Regions from separate parts of the Nocardia sp. NPDC060255 genome, predicted to be linked through region 2. Evidence: riboswitches for the same ligand, from Rfam matches in the RefSeq annotation. Region 2 holds a riboswitch; each other region holds the start of a gene.
What was found. A riboswitch is a leader RNA that binds a small molecule or an ion and turns the genes downstream of it on or off. The one in region 2 is predicted to bind cobalamin.
Positions count from the first base shown of each region.

Region 1: another riboswitch for cobalamin. It lies ahead of ACFWF1_RS25875 (CbtB domain-containing protein); the one in region 2 lies ahead of metE (5-methyltetrahydropteroyltriglutamate--homocysteine S-methyltransferase).
Region 3: another riboswitch for cobalamin. It lies ahead of ACFWF1_RS05420 (CbtB-domain containing protein); the one in region 2 lies ahead of metE (5-methyltetrahydropteroyltriglutamate--homocysteine S-methyltransferase).

Region 1 is NZ_JBHXAU010000015.1:31,830-37,397, reverse strand. It holds gene ACFWF1_RS25885 (cation:proton antiporter) at 1-1,292, shown strand, start outside; gene ACFWF1_RS25880 (SAM-dependent methyltransferase) at 1,365-2,210, shown strand; cobalamin riboswitch at 2,255-2,396, shown strand; gene ACFWF1_RS25875 (CbtB domain-containing protein) at 2,436-2,651, shown strand; gene ACFWF1_RS25870 (CbtA family protein) at 2,682-3,536, shown strand; gene ACFWF1_RS25865 (FAD-dependent oxidoreductase) at 3,596-4,720, opposite strand; gene ACFWF1_RS25860 (TetR/AcrR family transcriptional regulator) at 4,826-5,539, shown strand; gene ACFWF1_RS25855 (winged helix-turn-helix transcriptional regulator) at 5,549-5,568, opposite strand, start outside.
Region 2 is NZ_JBHXAU010000003.1:350,665-356,232, forward strand. It holds gene ACFWF1_RS09945 (pyruvate carboxylase) at 1-959, opposite strand, end outside; gene ACFWF1_RS09950 (glycosyltransferase) at 1,075-1,950, opposite strand; cobalamin riboswitch at 2,249-2,391, shown strand; gene metE (5-methyltetrahydropteroyltriglutamate--homocysteine S-methyltransferase) at 2,563-4,848, shown strand; gene ACFWF1_RS09960 (nuclear transport factor 2 family protein) at 5,194-5,568, opposite strand, start outside.
Region 3 is NZ_JBHXAU010000001.1:1,172,919-1,178,486, forward strand. It holds gene ACFWF1_RS05395 (FMN-dependent NADH-azoreductase) at 1-468, shown strand, start outside; gene ACFWF1_RS05400 (DMT family transporter) at 470-790, shown strand; gene ACFWF1_RS05405 (OsmC family peroxiredoxin) at 898-1,338, shown strand; gene ACFWF1_RS05410 (hypothetical protein) at 1,426-1,917, opposite strand; gene ACFWF1_RS05415 (CbtA family protein) at 1,953-2,750, opposite strand; gene ACFWF1_RS05420 (CbtB-domain containing protein) at 2,741-2,935, opposite strand; cobalamin riboswitch at 2,964-3,119, opposite strand; gene mhuD (mycobilin-forming heme oxygenase MhuD) at 3,197-3,511, opposite strand; gene ACFWF1_RS05430 (alpha/beta fold hydrolase) at 3,605-4,351, shown strand; gene ACFWF1_RS05435 (A/G-specific adenine glycosylase) at 4,348-5,238, opposite strand; gene ACFWF1_RS05440 (carbonic anhydrase) at 5,329-5,568, shown strand, end outside.

The DNA of each region.
Region 1 (5,568 bases), on a different contig from region 2:
TGCTGGGGGCCAACCTGCTCGGTCAGCTGTTCCGCCGACTGCGTCAGCCCAAGGTCGTCGGCGAGATCCTGGCCGGAATTCTGCTCGGCCCAACGGTTCTCGGGAAGGTCGCGCCCGGCGTCGCGGCCGAGATGTTCGGCGGCGACCAGGCTGATCCCAGCGCGGTGGTGCTCGGGTTCCTGTACAACCTCGGCTTGTTGCTGCTGATGTTCGTGTCGGGCTGCGCCGCAAAGCATCTGCTGGGCAGGCAGAATCGCACGGCCACCGCGTGGATTCTGGGGATCGGCACGCCGCTGCCGTTCCTCATCGCCCTCGTTGCCGCGCCGCTGCTGCCGCTCGCGGATTTCACCGGTACCGCGGGGAGCGAGCAGGCCGTCGTGCTCGTCTTCGCGGCCGCCACGGCGGTGACCTCGATCCCGGTCATCACCAAGATCTTCTACGACCTCGGCATCCTGCATACCCGCTTCGCCAGTCTGCAGCTGGGATCCGCTGTGCTGGAGGACATTGCGCTGTGGGGAGTGCTCTCCGTGGCCACCGCGATCGCGGGCGCCACCCTCGGCGCGGCCGGTGATGAGCTGACCGCGACCATCGGCGGGCACATCGCGGTCAACGCCGCCTACGTGATCGTCGCGCTCACCGTTATGCCTGCCGTGCTGCGTACGCTCTCCCGGGCCGAATGGAATGTGGTGGCGCGCAATTCGCCCATCGCGTGGATGCTCATCGTGTTCCTGGGTTATGTCTCCCTGGCCGCCGCCCTCGACGTGACGCCGGCGTTCGCCGCGTTGCTGGCCGGCTTCGGCGTGATGGGCGGCATGAAAGGTACTGAGCAGGAACGATTCCGGGACCCAATGCAGTCCATCAGCGATGTCTCAGGACACTTCTTCGTTCCGCTGTACTTCGCCATCGTCGGCTACCGGCTCGACCTTTCCACGACGTTCGACCCGCTGATGCTGGTGGGGTTCCTGGTCGGCACGTCGCTGGTGGTGTTCCTGTCCGTGGGTCTCGGCGCCAAGCTGGCCGGGATGAGCCGCCTCGACATCGTCAATCTCGCCATCACCCAGAATGCCCGCGGCGGGCCGGGCATCGTGATGGCCTCGGTGGCCTTCGACGCGGGCATCATCAACGCCACCTTCTACACAACCCTGGTGCTCACCGCCGTGCTCACCTCCCAGGCCTGTGGCTGCTGGCTCGACTATGTGCTGCGCAAGGGGTGGCCGCTGCTGTCCGGCGCCGACCTGCGCCGCCGGGGCATCGAACCGGCACCCGAGGAACTGGCGCCGCAGCGGCCGTGACTCGACGCATGCGGGTCGGGTGGAGTGGTTAACTCGATAGGGAGACTTGGGTGTCGAGGGCAGGAGGGTGTCATGGCGGAGGCGAACGGGATGACCGATCTGAAGCAGGGACAGCCGCACAGTGCCCGCATCTATGACTATTTCTTGGGCGGCAAGGACAACTATGCGGCCGACCGGTTGGCTGCCGACACGATCGAGCAGGCCATTCCCAATGTTCGGCTGGTCGCACGAGAGAACCGCGAGTTCATGCGTCGCGCGGTCGGCTACCTCGGCGCACAGGGCATCCGTCAATTCGTCGACATCGGCACCGGCATCCCCACCGAACCCAATCTGCACCAGGTGGCCCAGGAGACGGCCCGCGATGCGCGGGTGGTGTATGTCGACAACGATCCGCTCGTGCTCGCCCATGCTCGCGCGCTGCTCATCGGCACGCCGGAGGGGCGAACCCAGTACATCGAGGCCGATGTCACCGAACCGGCGAAAATCCTTGCCGCGCCGCAACTTCGCGACACCATCGACTTCGCCGAGCCGGTCGCGCTGAGCCTGATCGCGTTGTGCCACTTCGTGCCCGGCGAGCAGATGTACCAGGTCATCGATAAGTTGCTGGAACCGCTTGTGCCAGGCTCGTTTCTAGTGATGACGCACCTCACCGCCGACCTCGATCCGGAGGCGGTCCAGGGCACGGTGCGCGCCTATGAGGCCAGTGGTATACGGATGGAAGCGCGTACGTATGACGGGGTCGCCCGCTTCTTCTCGGGTTTGCAATTGATCGAACCGGGCATCGTGCCGATCGGCCGGTGGTTTCCCGGCGGCACCGCGCCGGATCCGAACGCTGTTGTCCCGCTGGCCGTTGCGGACTCCGCCGCTGTGCTGAAACCGCCCGCTGCCGGATATGCCGCGATCGGGCGTAAGCAATAGGGCGTTTCGGAACACGCTCGGGTAACGGCGTTCGGCGATCCTTGACCTGTCGTTTCGACCGCTTCTAGAGTTGACGTCTGCTGGGTATGAGGAATCTGGTGTAAATCCAGAGCGGTCGCGCCGCTGTGAACATGCTGTGAATAGCGGTGTGTGAGTCAGAAACTCGGTTCGGCAGGAGTTTTCATTCTGGACGTAGGGACGCGCAATCCCTGGAAGGAGTCCCGCATGGCCACTTATGTTCCGCATGCCGGTGTGACGGTTCGTCCGCTCAGCGCCTCGGTCTCGAGCACGCTCTGGTTGGTCGGCACGGTGCTGGGGGCACTGCTGATCTACTACTTCGTCGGTATCGATCAGGGCGCGGTGTCGATTTTCGGCAGCGACACCCACGTCCACGAATTCGTGCACGACGCAAGGCATTTCCTCGGCTTCCCGTGCCATTGAGTCGGCTCGGCCGGAGCGAGTGGTAGCGGTATGGAGAAGCAGATAATCGGTCGCGGCCTGCTCGCGGGCGCGATCGGTGGGTTGCTGGCGTTCGTGTTCGCGCGGATTTTCGCCGAGCCGGTGATCCAGCGGGCGATCGACTACGAAAGCGGTAGGGACGAGGCGCAGGAGGCGCTGGACAAGGCCGCGGGCCACCCGATGGGAGATATGGGCGCGGAGGTGTTCACCCGGACGGTGCAGTCCAATGTCGGGATCGGCCTCGGGATGATCCTGTTCGGTGTCGCCATGGGTGGACTGTTCGCGGTCGCCTACGCGCTGAGCGTCGGCCGGGTCGGCAAGGTGTCGGCGCGCAACCTGGCGCTGCTGCTGGCCGGGGCGTTCTTCGCGGCGGTGTATCTGGTGCCGTTCCTGAAGTATCCGGCGAACCCGCCCTCGATCGGGCATCCGGATACGATCAGGGACCGGACGGCGTTGTATCTGACGATGGTGGTGTTGTCCTCGCTGTTCCTGCTCGGCGCGGTCCTCTTGGGTCGGAGATTGGCAGCGCGCGTTGGCAATTGGACTGCGAGCCTGCTTGCGGCACTCGCCTTCGTGGTGGCTATCGGGATCGTGATGCTGCTTTTGCCTCAGCTGGGGCATCTTTCGGCGAACACCGCCGAATTCGGCAGGCAGGCGACCGAAACACCGCAGCCGCTGACGGATTCGTCGGGCGGCATCGTGTATCCGGGATTCCCCGCCGATGACCTCTATCGGTTCCGGTTGTATTCGATTGCCGCGCAGGCAATCCTGTGGCTGTCGATCGGACTGGTCTTCGCTACGTTGAGCGGCAAGCTGTTCGAGCCGACGCGTAGATCAGACGCTGCGGAAGCAGGTGTCGCCACATAGGAAGCGCCGCAACGGCGTTGTGATTCTCGCCGGATGGATGTCGAGCCGATCCGGCGGGTCTACGCGTGTCCGGTGAACATGGTGACCAGGCTGTGTGGTGCGTTGTCGCCGGACATCAACTCGTGCAGCTCGGCGCCGTCGATGGCGATATCGGTGCTGCGGGGGAACATGGCGAGCTCGTATTCGGCGATCGCGGCCTCGATGTCGCCGGGATGGGCGGCGAGGGCTTTGCCGAGTTCGGCGCCGTCGAGCAAGGCCAGGTTGGCTCCCTCGCCGTTCGGCGGCGCGAGGTGGGCGGCGTCGCCGACCAGTGTTACGCCCGGCACCCGGTCCCATTTGTGGCCGATCGGCAGGGTGTAGTGCGGGCGGAAGACCGGGGCGGTGTCGGCGTCGGTGATCAGTGCGGTGAGTTCTGGTGCCCAGCCGTCGAATTCGTGCGCGATCCGCGCCTTGGTGGCGGTGGCATCGGTGAAATCGATGGCGGCGAACCAGTCCAGCGTCCTGTTGAGCGTCACGTAGGTGTGCAGAGTGTCGCCGCTTTCGCGGTGCGCCTGGATCCCCTTGCCGGGCGCCGGTGCGATCAGCGATCCGCCGCCGACTACTTTCGCGACGGCGGGGTGGCGGGTGTCGGCGTCGTACAGGTAGGTCTCGACGTAGGCGAGACCGGTGTATTCGGGTGTGGCACTGGACAATAGCGGACGGACCCGGGACCAGGCGCCGTCGGCGCCGACCAGCAGGCTCGTCGTGACGGTGCTGCCGTCGGCGAAGGTGACCTCGTGGCGTCCTTCGCCGAGTGCGCGGGTACCGCTGACCTTGTGGCCCCACCGGATGGTGCCGGCGGGCAGCGAGTCGATCAGCAGCTGTCGCAGTGCGCCGCGCTGCACCTCGGGGCGGCCACCGGTGCCGTCGTCGGGCTGGTCGAGCAGGACGGTCCCGTCGCGGTCGAGGACCCGCATCGCCTGACGGCCTTCCAAGATGAGACTGCGGAACTCCTCTGACAGTCCGGCCGCCTCGATGGCGAGCTGCCCGTTGTATTCGTGGATGTCGAGCATGCCGCCCTGCGCGCGGGCTGTCGACGAGGGCTCGGCCTCGTAGACCGTGACCGGGATGCCGTTGACCCGCAGGACGCTGGCGAGGGCGAGTCCGCCGAGTCCGGCACCGATGATCGTGACGGGAGTGGGCATGGTGGGCTCCTTCGGGATCGAGGCCGGTGTGGTCCGGCAACTCTGGAATGCCGTTCCAACATAGCACGCGTTGGAACGGCGCTCCAGACGTGACAAGATGGCGGTATGGCATCGCGAGCAGGCAAAGAGAAGCGCCGGACGGACGCGCTGTCCCGAGAGCGCATCGTCGAGGCGGCCGTCGAACTGCTCGACGCGACCGGCGAGGGCGGGCTGACATTCCGCGCGCTGACCGAGCGTCTTGCCACCGGGCCGGGGGCGATCTACTGGCACGTGGCGAACAAGGGGGAGTTGCTCGCCGCCGCGACCGACGTGGTTGTCGCCGCGGCACTGGCCGTCGAACCCACCGAGTCCGCGGCCTCCCCGCGGGACGAGATCCGTGCCGTCGCGCTGGGGCTGTTCGACGCGATCGACGAACACTCATGGCTCGCCACGCAACTCGCCGTGCAGTTCTCCCGCAGCCCATCGGGGTCGGTAGCGCCGCGGATCATCGAAAGCATCGGGCGGCGGGTCCAGGCGCTCGGTGTCCCCGAGAGCAGCTGGTTCACCGCGACCTCGGCCATGGTGCACTACATCCTCGGCGCGACCAGTCAGTACGTCACGAACAGTCAAGTTCTGGCGGCCGACTTGGATCGCGGCGAGTTCCTCGGTGACGTAGCGAAGGCGTGGGAGGGGCTCGACCCCGCCGACTATCCGTTCACCCGTGCGGTCGCGAGCCAGATGCGCGAGCACGACGACCGGGAGCAGTTCCTCATCGGCATCGATCTCGTACTCGCCGGCATCGCCGGTCTCCACGGGACCGAAGGGCACGTCGGAGGTTAGTGTCGGCGGTTACCGAGATGACTTGGGCA
Region 2 (5,568 bases):
GTCTCCCCCGCCGCGATCCGCATCTGTGACTGCACCAGGTCGACATCGGTGATCTCCTCGGTCACCGTGTGCTCGACCTGGATGCGCGGGTTCATCTCGATGAAGACGTGCTTGCCGCGCTCGTCGAGCAGGAACTCGACGGTGCCCGCGCAGCTGTAACCGATCTCCTTGGCGAAGGCCACCGCGTCGGCGCAGATGCGGTCGCGCAGTTCGGGATCAAGGTTCGGTGCGGGCGCGAGCTCGATCACCTTCTGGTGCCTGCGCTGCACCGAGCAGTCGCGCTCGAACAGGTGCATCACGTTGCCGTGCTGGTCGGCCAGGATCTGCACCTCGATGTGGCGCGGGTTCACCACTGCCTGCTCGAGGAAAACGGTCGGATCGCCGAACGCCGATTCGGCCTCGCGCGACGCGGCCTCGATGGACTCGCGCAGGTGCTCGGCATCGGCGACCCGGCGCATGCCGCGCCCGCCGCCGCCGGCCACCGCCTTGACGAAGATCGGGTAGTCCAGCTCTTGCGACGCGGCGAGCAGCTCGTCCACGTCCGCGGACGGCGCGCTGGAGCGCAGCACCGGCAGGCCTGCGGCCTTGGCCGCGGCGATGGCCCTGGCCTTGTTGCCCGCGAGCTCGAGCACGTCGGCGGACGGGCCGATGAAGGTGATGCCCTCGCGGGCGCAGGCCGCGGCCAGGTCCGGGTTCTCGGACAGGAAGCCGTAGCCAGGGTAGACGGCGTCGGCGCCTGCCGACTTTGCCGCGTCGACGATCGCGTCGATCGACAGATACGCCCGGACCGGGTGTCCCTGTTCACCGATCTGGTACGACTCGGCCGCCTTCATCCGATGGACCGAATTGCGGTCCTCGTACGGGAAGACGGCTACCGTCCCCACGCCGAGCTCGTAGGCCGCGCGAAAGGCCCTGATGGCGATCTCGCCGCGGTTGGCAACCAGAACTTTCGTGAACATCCGCCTAAGGTACCCGGACTCCGCCCCCACGCAGACACGGAAGGGGCCTTCGCAAGCATCTTCACAACCCGGGCTAGCACTGTTGCGAAGATCCGTGCCCCGCGACATCACATCGTCAGATCCAGTGCATCGTGCGATGCCGGAACCCGCCCCGGAACTGACCTACCGCGAGGCCGATCATCAGTCCGCGTTCTTCGGCGACTAATCCGCGAGTAAAGGGCAGCCGAATCATCCGTAACAAAACTTCGGGAAGATGAATTTCGGGTAAACCATTCTTGGGGAATTCGCCGTTCAGTCGCGCAAGGCCGAGACCTCTGCTACGGCCCTGCCGATAGCCGGGCCGGAAACCGCGACGGTAGCGATAGGCGATCAGCGCCTCGGCCAGATAGCCGAGGCGGTATCCCGCTCGATGGGCGCGCCAGCCGAATTCGAGATCCTCGTTGGCGGCATAGCTGGCGTCCTGTCCGCCGAGCTTCCGATAGACCTCGGCGCGGCACGCCATGCTGGTGCCGATGATCACAGGAGCATAAACGCCGGGCGGCTGGAATTGGTCCGGCGCCGGGATGTTGGCGACCAGGCGCGGGTGGTCCGTGTTGAGCGAATCACCCTCGATCGCAGAACAAGTCAGGTCGTAGCCCTCGTCCAGGAACTCGACCATGCGACTGACCCAGCTCGGGTACGCGCGGTCGTCGTGATCACAGAACAGTAACACCTCACCCGTGGCACTACCGGCCCCGACATTTCGGGCAAATGCGGCACCGCACCCACCCGACGCATCAACATACCGGAGCTTCAGCCGATCCCGGACCTGGTGATTTTCGATATGGACGCGCACGTCGACCGGTGAGCCGTTGTCGGCGATGACAACGTCGAATTCCCCCGGATAATCTTGACGCGTCAAGGCGTCCAGCTGTATATCGAGCAGATCACGGCCCGCGACCGTCTCCACATATGTCGGAATGACGATCGATACCGATCGTTCAGTCGTCACAAGCACTCCTGCTATCGACCCCCGCGCCGAAGCCCTCCCCAGAGGGTGACAACTTTAGACATATTCCGGAAAGCTGGGCTACACCCGATTTCCGTGGGGTTCCTCACAGACTTGGACAGGCGACCAGATGACGCGGGCCAGCCGATCGAGAGCGACCGCCGCACCGCCCGGCCGCACCGCGCTCCCGCCACGCGCCCTATGCTGGAGGGTGCAGCTGGTTCACCGCGCGCGTACGAGATGGAGCCCCGTCGTCGCGTTGCGGAGCCGAGTTCGGCCGCCCCGAAAGGGCGGACGGGCGAGAGGGAACCCGGTGGGAATCCGGGACTGTCCCGCAGCGGTAAGCAGGAACGAACGCCGTTACAAGCACTGGGCGCACCACACCCGGGAAGCGACGGCCAGTAGGTCGGCCGACCAGGCCGGTGCCTGTGAGTCCGAAGACCTGCCAGCCGTGTCGGATACGCCGTATCCGACGGCCACCGCCTCGTGGATCTGGGCGCGCGGTCTACCAGTACTTGATGTGTCGGGCTCTGTTGTCGAATCTCCTGACGTGTCACCCGGTAGCCGCGCAGCCCGCATGGCGACGGCCCACGACACCAGCACTGGAGAGACAACGTGACTGTTGTAAATCAGACACCGTTCACCGCAACGGTTCTCGGGCTACCTAGGGTCGGACCGCGGCGTGAGCTCAAGCGGGCCACCGAGGCCTACTGGGCAGGCAAGATCGACGCCGATCAGCTGCACACCGTCGCCCGCGACCTGCGGCACGCCCAACTCGCCGAACTACAAGCGGCAGGCCTGGATTCGATTCCGGTGGGCACCTTCTCGTACTACGACCAGGTACTCGACACCGCCGTCCTGCTCGGCGCGCTGCCGCCGCGGGTGGCCGGGATCGCCGATCCGCTGGACCGCTACTTCGCCGCCGCGCGCGGCAACGCTGGGTCCGACCTAAAAGCCGGCATCGAACCGCTGGAAATGACCAAGTGGTTCGACACCAACTACCACTACCTGGTGCCGGAAATCGACCAGGACACGGCGTTCTCGCTGAACCCGGCGAAGCTGCTCGACGAGGTGCGCGAGGCACTCGCGCTCGGCGCGCCCGCCCGTCCGGTGGTGGTCGGCCCGATCACCTTCCTGAAGCTGGCCAAGGCCACCGGCGGGGCGGCGCTGGACCGGCTCGCCGAACTCGTCCCGCTGTATTCCGAACTGCTCCGGCTGCTGGCCGAGGCGGGCATCGGCTGGGTGCAGATCGATGAGCCCGCGCTGGTCACCGACCTCACCGAGGCCGAAATCGAGCTGGTGCGAAGCACTTACACCGAGCTGACCGCGTCGGCCGAGCGTCCGGCGATCCTGGTGGCGACCTACTTCGGGCACGCCGACGCGGCGCTGAACGCGCTGGCGAGCACCGACATCGAGGGCATCGCGCTCGACTTCACCTCCGGCACCGGTGTTTCCGATGTCGCCGGTATTCCGGCGCTGGCGAGCAAGCTGCTGGTGGCCGGTGTGGTCGACGGACGCAACGTCTGGCGCGCCGATCTCGACGCCGTGCTCGCCACCCTCGGCACCCTGCTGGGTTCGGCTGCCTCGGTGGCGGTTTCGACCTCCTGCTCGCTGCTGCACGTGCCGTACACGCTGGCCGCGGAGACCAAGCTGGACGAGCGGCTGCGGTCGTGGCTGGCCTTCGGTACCGAGAAGGTGGCCGAGGTTCGGCTGCTGGCGACCGCGCTGACCGCGGGCACCGAGGCGATCGACGCCGAATTGGCCGACACCCGTGCGGCATTGGCGGCGCGGCAGGCCGACACCCGGCTGCATGACCCGCAGGTGCGGGCCCGGCTGGCCGAGCTGGGCCCGGACACGATCCGCCGCGCACCCGCCGAGGAGCGCCGCGTACTGCAGCAGGAGCAGTTGCACCTGCCGCCGCTGCCGACCACCACCATCGGCTCGTACCCGCAGACCTCGGCCATCCGGTTGGCCAGGTCCGCGTTCAACAAAGGCGAGATCGACGAGGCGGAATACATCCGCCGGATGCGCGCCGAGGTCGCCGATGTCATTGCGCTGCAAGAGAAGTTGGGCCTCGACGTGCTGGTGCACGGCGAGCCGGAGCGCAACGACATGGTGCAGTACTTCGCCGAGCAGCTCGACGGCTTCGCCGCCACCGAGCTCGGCTGGGTGCAGTCCTACGGTTCCCGCTGCGTGCGGCCGCCGATCCTGTTCGGCGACGTCAAGCGGCCGACGCCGATGACCGTCGACTGGATCAGCTACGCCCAGTCGCTCACCGCGAAGCCGGTCAAGGGCATGCTCACCGGGCCGGTCACCATCCTGGCCTGGTCGTTCGTCCGCGACGACCAGCCGCTCGGCGACTCGGCGCGGCAGGTCGCGCTGGCGATCCGGGACGAGACGGTGGACCTGCAGGCCGCGGGCATCCGCGTCATCCAAGTCGACGAGCCCGCGCTGCGCGAGCTGCTGCCGTTGCGCAAGGCCGATCAGCAGGCCTACCTCGACTGGTCGGTGCAGTCGTTCCGCCTGGCCACCTCCGGTGTCTCGGACGCCACCCAGGTGCACACCCACCTGTGCTACTCGGAGTTCGGCGAGGTGATCGACGCGATCGCCGGCCTGGACGCCGACGTGACCTCGATCGAGGCGGCGCGCTCGCGAATGGAGGTGCTCGACGACCTCAACGCGGCGGGCTTCGACCTCGGCGTCGGGCCGGGGGTCTACGACATCCACTCGCCCCGGGTGCCCAGCGTCGAGGAGATCACCACCTCCTTACGCGCGGCACTGAAAGCCGTTCCCGCCGAACGACTGTGGGTCAACCCCGACTGCGGTCTGAAGACCCGCGGCCAGGCCGAGGTGGAGGCGTCGCTGCGCAACATGGTCGCCGCCGCGACCGCCGTGCGCTGACCGTCTCGGCTGTTCACTGACGCTCGGCGCCGCCGCCTGATCCAGGCGGCGGCGCCGAGCTCGATCATCTTCGCCCTCAGCCCGCCTCGGGCTCGGGTCGGGAGACCCGGCGCCGCCGTGACGTGTATCGCTCGCACGGCTCTTCGGCCCGCTTGACCGGTTGCTGCCGCGACCTGGAGCTCATCCCTCGTCGCCACGCCGTATGACACCCGGGACAACGATCCATCCCAACCCCTCCTTGCACCTAGTGAAACCACTCCATGAATCGCCCCTATCCACCTTCGACGCGTGCGCTCGCGGTTCGGTTCCGACCAGTTGCCACGAATTTCCCGGGGCCGAAGCCGGTCAACCTTCCAGGTTGAACGCGCGGTTGATGACGCCCATGTCGAAGTAGTCGCGCCAGGCGAGGATGGTGTTGTCGGCCACTTCGAAGACGCCGGTGACCGGAAGCGGAATCGGCTTGCCCGCACTGTGGAGGGTGTCGGTGCGTTCGTTCATGACCAGGTTGCCGGAGGTGATCTGGTGGTGAATCTCGAAGTCGATGGCCTCGAAGGTGGTCAGGAAGCCGGCGATGAAGTCGCGGATGGCGGTGCGGCCGACCACCGGTTCGAGCGGAATGTTGTGGTATACAGCATCTTCCGCGAAGAAGGCGGCGATTCGGTCCGGATCCGGGTCGGACCAGCTGCGGCACATATCGCGGACGAGTTCGTCGGGAGTCGG
Region 3 (5,568 bases), on a different contig from region 2:
GTGCTTGCGCAGGGAAGTACCGACCTCGGCCGGCTCAGTGAGCTGGTGCGCACGCCGGAACAAGCTGCGGCGTGGGCGATCGTCGAGCCGCTGCTGGCCGAGGTGCTGGCCGCGGACGTCATCCTGATCGGCTCCCCGATGTACAACTACTCGATTCCGGCCGCCCTCAAGGCCTGGCTGGATCAGGTGACGTTCCCGCGAATGTCATTGGGCCACCGCCGTTTCGTCGTCGCGACCGCCCGCGGCGGCGCCTACTCGCCCGGTGCGCCGAAGGCCGCCTTCGACTACCAGGAGCGCTTCCTGCGCGACTTCTTCGCGGGCCATTTCGCCGTCCAGGACACGGTTTTCATCAATGCCGAACTGGCCAACGCCCGCCAGGATCCCGCGCTGGCCCACCTGCGCGGCAAGCACCACGAGTCGTACGCGCTCGCCCTCGAGACCGCACGCAATCTCGCTAAGGAGTACTGACGTGAACTGGGTCGTCCTGGGCATCGCGGGCCTGGTCGAGATCGTCTGGTCACAGAGCATCAAACCGACGGAGAACTTCACCCGCCTGGTGCCGACCGTGATCTGCTTCGTGCTCGGCGTCACCGCGGTGTACCTGCTGTCCAGGGCCATGCAGACGCTGCCGGTCGGCACCGCCTACGCGATCTTCACCGGGATCGGCGCGGTCGGCGCCATCGGCCTCGGCATCGTGTTCAACAAGGATCCGCTCAGCGCGGGCCGAGTGTTCGCCCTCTCGCTGATCATCGGCGGCATCGTGCTCGCCAGGGTCACCAATCCCGAATGACGAATGGCGCCAACGTTGCTCGTAGTGCGCTCTAGTCCGACCCGCAGACGCGGGGCGGCAGGCTGGCTAAGCTCGGGCTGCATCCAATAATCAGCGAAAGGACCGTGATGCCTACACGTACCGCGCGTACTGCCTGGACCGGCACTCTGCAGGAGGGGTCGGGACAGGTCGAGCTGGCCAGTTCCGGGGTCGGCAAGTACGACGTGTCGTTCCCGAAGCGTTCCGCCGAGGACGCCGACGGCACCACCAGCCCGGAGGAGCTGATCGCGGCGGCGCACTCGTCCTGCTACGCGATGGCCCTTTCGGCCCAGATCGGTAATGCGGGCGGCACGCCGGAGAGCCTGGACGTCAGTGCCGATGTGACCCTCGGCCCGGACCCGGCCGGTGGCTTCCGGATCAGCGGCATCAAGCTGACCGTGCGCGGCAAGGTCTCCGGCCTCGACGCCGACGGCTTCGCCGCCGCGGCCGAGGCCGCCAAGGCGGGCTGCCCGGTCAGCAAGGCCCTCGCCGGCGTCGACCACATCCTCCTCGACGCGGCCCTCGTCTAACTCGGTACAGCAGGCTGCCCGGTTCGCGCACTGTGGTGCGGGAGCCGGGCAGTTTTGTGTGACAACCGATTTCGGGTGAGCAATGGGTCAGGCCCGGCGAAAGAAGCGGCGGGCCGCAGGGTGGTACATCGCGGGGATGGCGATCAGGACTGCGACGATATGGACAGTGCGGAACAGACCGATCACCGCGGATTCGATGGTGAGGTGGGCGAACAGGTCGCCGAACTTGTCCGCGGAGAGCAGCGCCGCGAGCGGTTCGATGATCAAGGAGAGCAGCCCGATCACGCCGATGCCGAAGGTCAGCAGCAGGCGGGCCCAGCGGGCGCCGTGCGTCATTCGGATGGCGACGAGGAGAACGACCAGGTAGATCCCGAGCCGCACGGCCAGCCCGGTCGTCAGGTCCGCTATGTCGACCTCGTCGCGCTCCAGTAGCAGCGCGGACTGCTCGATCGCCTCGGCGACGCCGGCGAGCAGGGCGACGACGAGGCCGACGAACGCGACGAGGACGGCGCGCGGTGGTTGTGCGGGTACGCCCGAACGCAGCGGTGCGGGCAAAAAGGAAAGGGCAGTGCCGGTCATGACACCGACACTGCCCTGCGTCTTCCGGATGCGGATCAGCCCGCGGTAGCGATCGACTCTCGTACCGGAGTATCACTGCGCGTGGCGAATTCGCTGAGCGCGGCGAAGCCGAGGGCCAGGCAGGCCCACAGCGTCGCGGTCTCGGCCAGCGAGGACGCCCGGAACTGCCACAGCAGCGCGGCCGGGAAGTCCGCCTTCACCTCGTTGATGCCCGGCAGCAGGATGTAACCCGCCGCTGTCGCGAGGACGAACGCGGCGAGCCCACCGATCAGTCGCAGCGTGCTCAGCTGACCGCGCAGCAACTTGTAGACGTACACGCTCGCGCCGACGGCCACCAGGCCGAGCAGCACGGCGGCCACCCAGAGCAGGGTGCGCTGGTTGATCGTCTCCGGATCACCGACCGCAGGTGGGTTCGCCGGATATTTGAAGAACGGCACGGCCACGATCGCGGCCCAGCCGCCGAGCCCGATGCCGAGCGCGAGTTTCGGCCCGGAGAGCGTGGTGTAGCGGCGGGCGAAATGCGCGACGGAGGCGAAGATGGCGCCGAGCGCGAGACCGGCCAGGCCGAGCGCGAGGAACTGCCCCGCCTTCTGGCCGGTGCGGCTGACCAGCGGTTCTTCCTCGTCGCCGTGCGAATGCCCGTTGGTCGCTTCCGCTTCCGTGCCGTGCGGATGATCCGCGGCGGCCGCGCTACCGGCCTCCTCGATGGCGATGGCGGCATCGACCTTCGGTTCGCCGATGAAGAAGCCGACCGAGGCGGCCAGCAAGCCTGCGATGAGACCGGCTAGCAGGCCGCGCAACAAAAGGGTCTTCAGGGAACCAATCAGTGGCACGGCAGCCCCAGCAGGTGACGTCCGTCGTGCATCAGCTCATGCAGGTACATCCCGCTGCGCGAGATGACGCCCTGATCGAAGCCGACCAGGTACAGCGTGAGCAGTGCGAGTAGAACGACACCTACTGTGACGAGCACAGTGGCCAGTGAATCGGTTGCCCGGCTCGGCGAATGCGCGATAGCCATGCGAGTCCTCCTAGGGATGCGCGTCCCGTCGAATGGGTTGCGAAGGAGCCGGTGTCTGGCTATCCGGCACCCAGGGACTCGGTGCATGGAACACAGTGGCGCGACCGCTCCGGAATTTCACCGGATTACCGCATCACCCTCGCGTTTTGTCATCCGAACTGTGACACCTGGAAGCACCCGCCGTCAACACGACAGCAGGGGCCCGCCCTGATGTCGGGCGAGTCGCCGGGCAAGTCAGCCCGCCCGGCAGTGCTCGACAGGTCAGTCGGCAGGCTTCGCGGCCACGTCGATGACGACCTCGAATTCCAGCAGCGACGCGCCCGTGGAGACCGGCTGCCGCCGCTCGCCCGCATGCGCCTCGCGCGCGGGCCCGTCCCGCCACGCCGTGAACGCCTCTTCCGAATCCCACTGGGTGACAACGAAGTACCGCTTGTCACCGGCGACCGGCCGGAGCAGCTGGAAGCCGAGGAAACCCGGGGAGCCCTCGACCGCGTGCGCACGGTGGGCGAACCGCTTCTCCAACTCGGGGCCCGCGCCCTCGGGAACCTCGATCGCGTTGATCTTCACAACAGCCATGGGCTCGACAATACGACCCGCCAGCGTCCGTCCGGTATGGGCCATATCGGGGGCACCGCGCACGGCCGGGGCGCGCCGGGCAGAATCAGCGGGGTGTTGCACGACGAAGGTGGCGCGGGTGTGCCGATCCTGCTGCTGCACGGATTGATGGGCAGTGCCAGGACCTGGCACGATCAGCTGGACTGGCTGCGCGACTACGGCCACGTCTACACCTTCGACGCCGCCGGGCACGGCAGGCCGGCGCCGGCCGAGCTGACCACCGAGGCGTTCGTCGCCGATCTGGCCGCCGCGACCGCGGGCATCACCGAGCCCATGGTGGTGATCGGGCATTCGATGGGCGCGCTGCACGGCTGGGTGTTCGCCGCGACCTACCCCGATCGGGTGCGCGCGCTGGTGGTCGAGGACATCGCCCCGGATTTCACCGGCCGGACCGCCGCGAATTGGGCGGCGATGATCGAGGCGTGGCCGCAACCGTTTCCGGATGCGAATGCGGTGCTGAGGTTCTTCGGGCCGGTCGCCGGTCGGTACTTCCTCAACTCGTTCGAGCACGGCCCGGACGGATACCGGCTGCACGGGTCGGTCGCGACGTTCCGCGATATCTCCGAGGAGTGGGGGAGCCGCGACTTCTGGCCGCAGTGGCACGCCATCCGGGTGCCCGCGCTCTTGCTCGAGGGCGAACACACCATCACCCCGGCCGGCCAGATGCGTCAGATGGCCGAGGCACATCCCGATGCCGAGCACGTACTCGTCTCGGGCGCAGCGCATCTCGTGCACGACGACCAGCCCGGCCAGTACCGGGAAGCCGTCGAGCGCTTCCTCCGCCGCGTGCTGAACGTCTAGTTGCCGCCTTCACCGGCGAGCGCGAAGAGACCGTCGACGGTTTGCTCGATCAGGCCGTCCACCAGTAGCGAGTCCAGAGCCCGGGCTCGCTGGCCGGGATCGAGGGGCCAGGCGAGGTCGAGACTCACCCGCTCCACCGGTCCCGTCGCGCCGCGCAGGACATCGAGCAACCTACCGCGCGCTTGGCGGTCGGTGCCCTCGTATTTCTGTGTGCGACGGACGATTTCGGAAACGGGACGGCCTGCGGCGACCCACGCGCAACTCGGCAGCGGGCAGCGCGAACAGTCCGGTGTGCGCGCCGTGCACACCGTCGCACCCAGCTCCATCAACGCGGCCGAGAACACCGCCGCACGATCGATCTGTTGCGGCAGTAGAGCTTCCGTCTCCGGCAGATCACGCGACGACGGATTACCCGCCTCCGCACGGCCGTGCACCGCCCGAGCGACAACTCGGCGAACGTTGGTGTCCACCACCGGAACTCGTTGTCCGTAGGCGAAGCACGCGACCGCCCGCGCCGTGTACGCCCCGATGCCGGGCAGGCCGAGCAGTACGTCCACGTCGGCCGGCACCTCGTCACCGTGCTCCGCGGCGAGCACCCGCGCGCATTCGTGCAGCCGCAGCGCCCGGCGCGGATAGCCGAGCTTGCCCCACGCGCGCAGCACCTCGGCCTGCGAGGAGGCCGCCATCGCCGAGGGCACCGGCCAGCGCGCCACCCACTCGCGCCAGATCGGCTCGACCCGGACCACCGGCGTCTGCTGCAGCATGATCTCGCTCATCAGGATCTGCCACGCGGTGACCTCGCGGCGGCGCCACGGTAGGTCGCGCGCGGTCTCCTCGTACCAGTCGAGCAACACGTCGGCATCGATGGTGTTCGGTGCTTTCCTCACGGTTCCTGTCCTACTGCCGCCAGCCGGTATTTGCCGACCCGTAACCAAACGAACTCGCTGGTAACTCGAGCCTTGTGCACAATGGTCGGTATGCCTGATTCAAATCCGGTCAGTGCCTGGAAGTCTTTGCGCGAAGGCAACGACCGCTTCGTCTCCGGTGCGCTGCAGCATCCTAGCCAGGGCGCCTCCGACCGAGCCAAGCTCGTCAGTGGCCAGCACCCGTCCGCGATCCTCTTCGGTTGCGGTGACTCCAGGGTCGCCGCCGAGCTGATCTTCGACCAGGGCCTCGGCGACATGTTCGTCGTGCGCACCGCCGGCCACGTGGTCGAC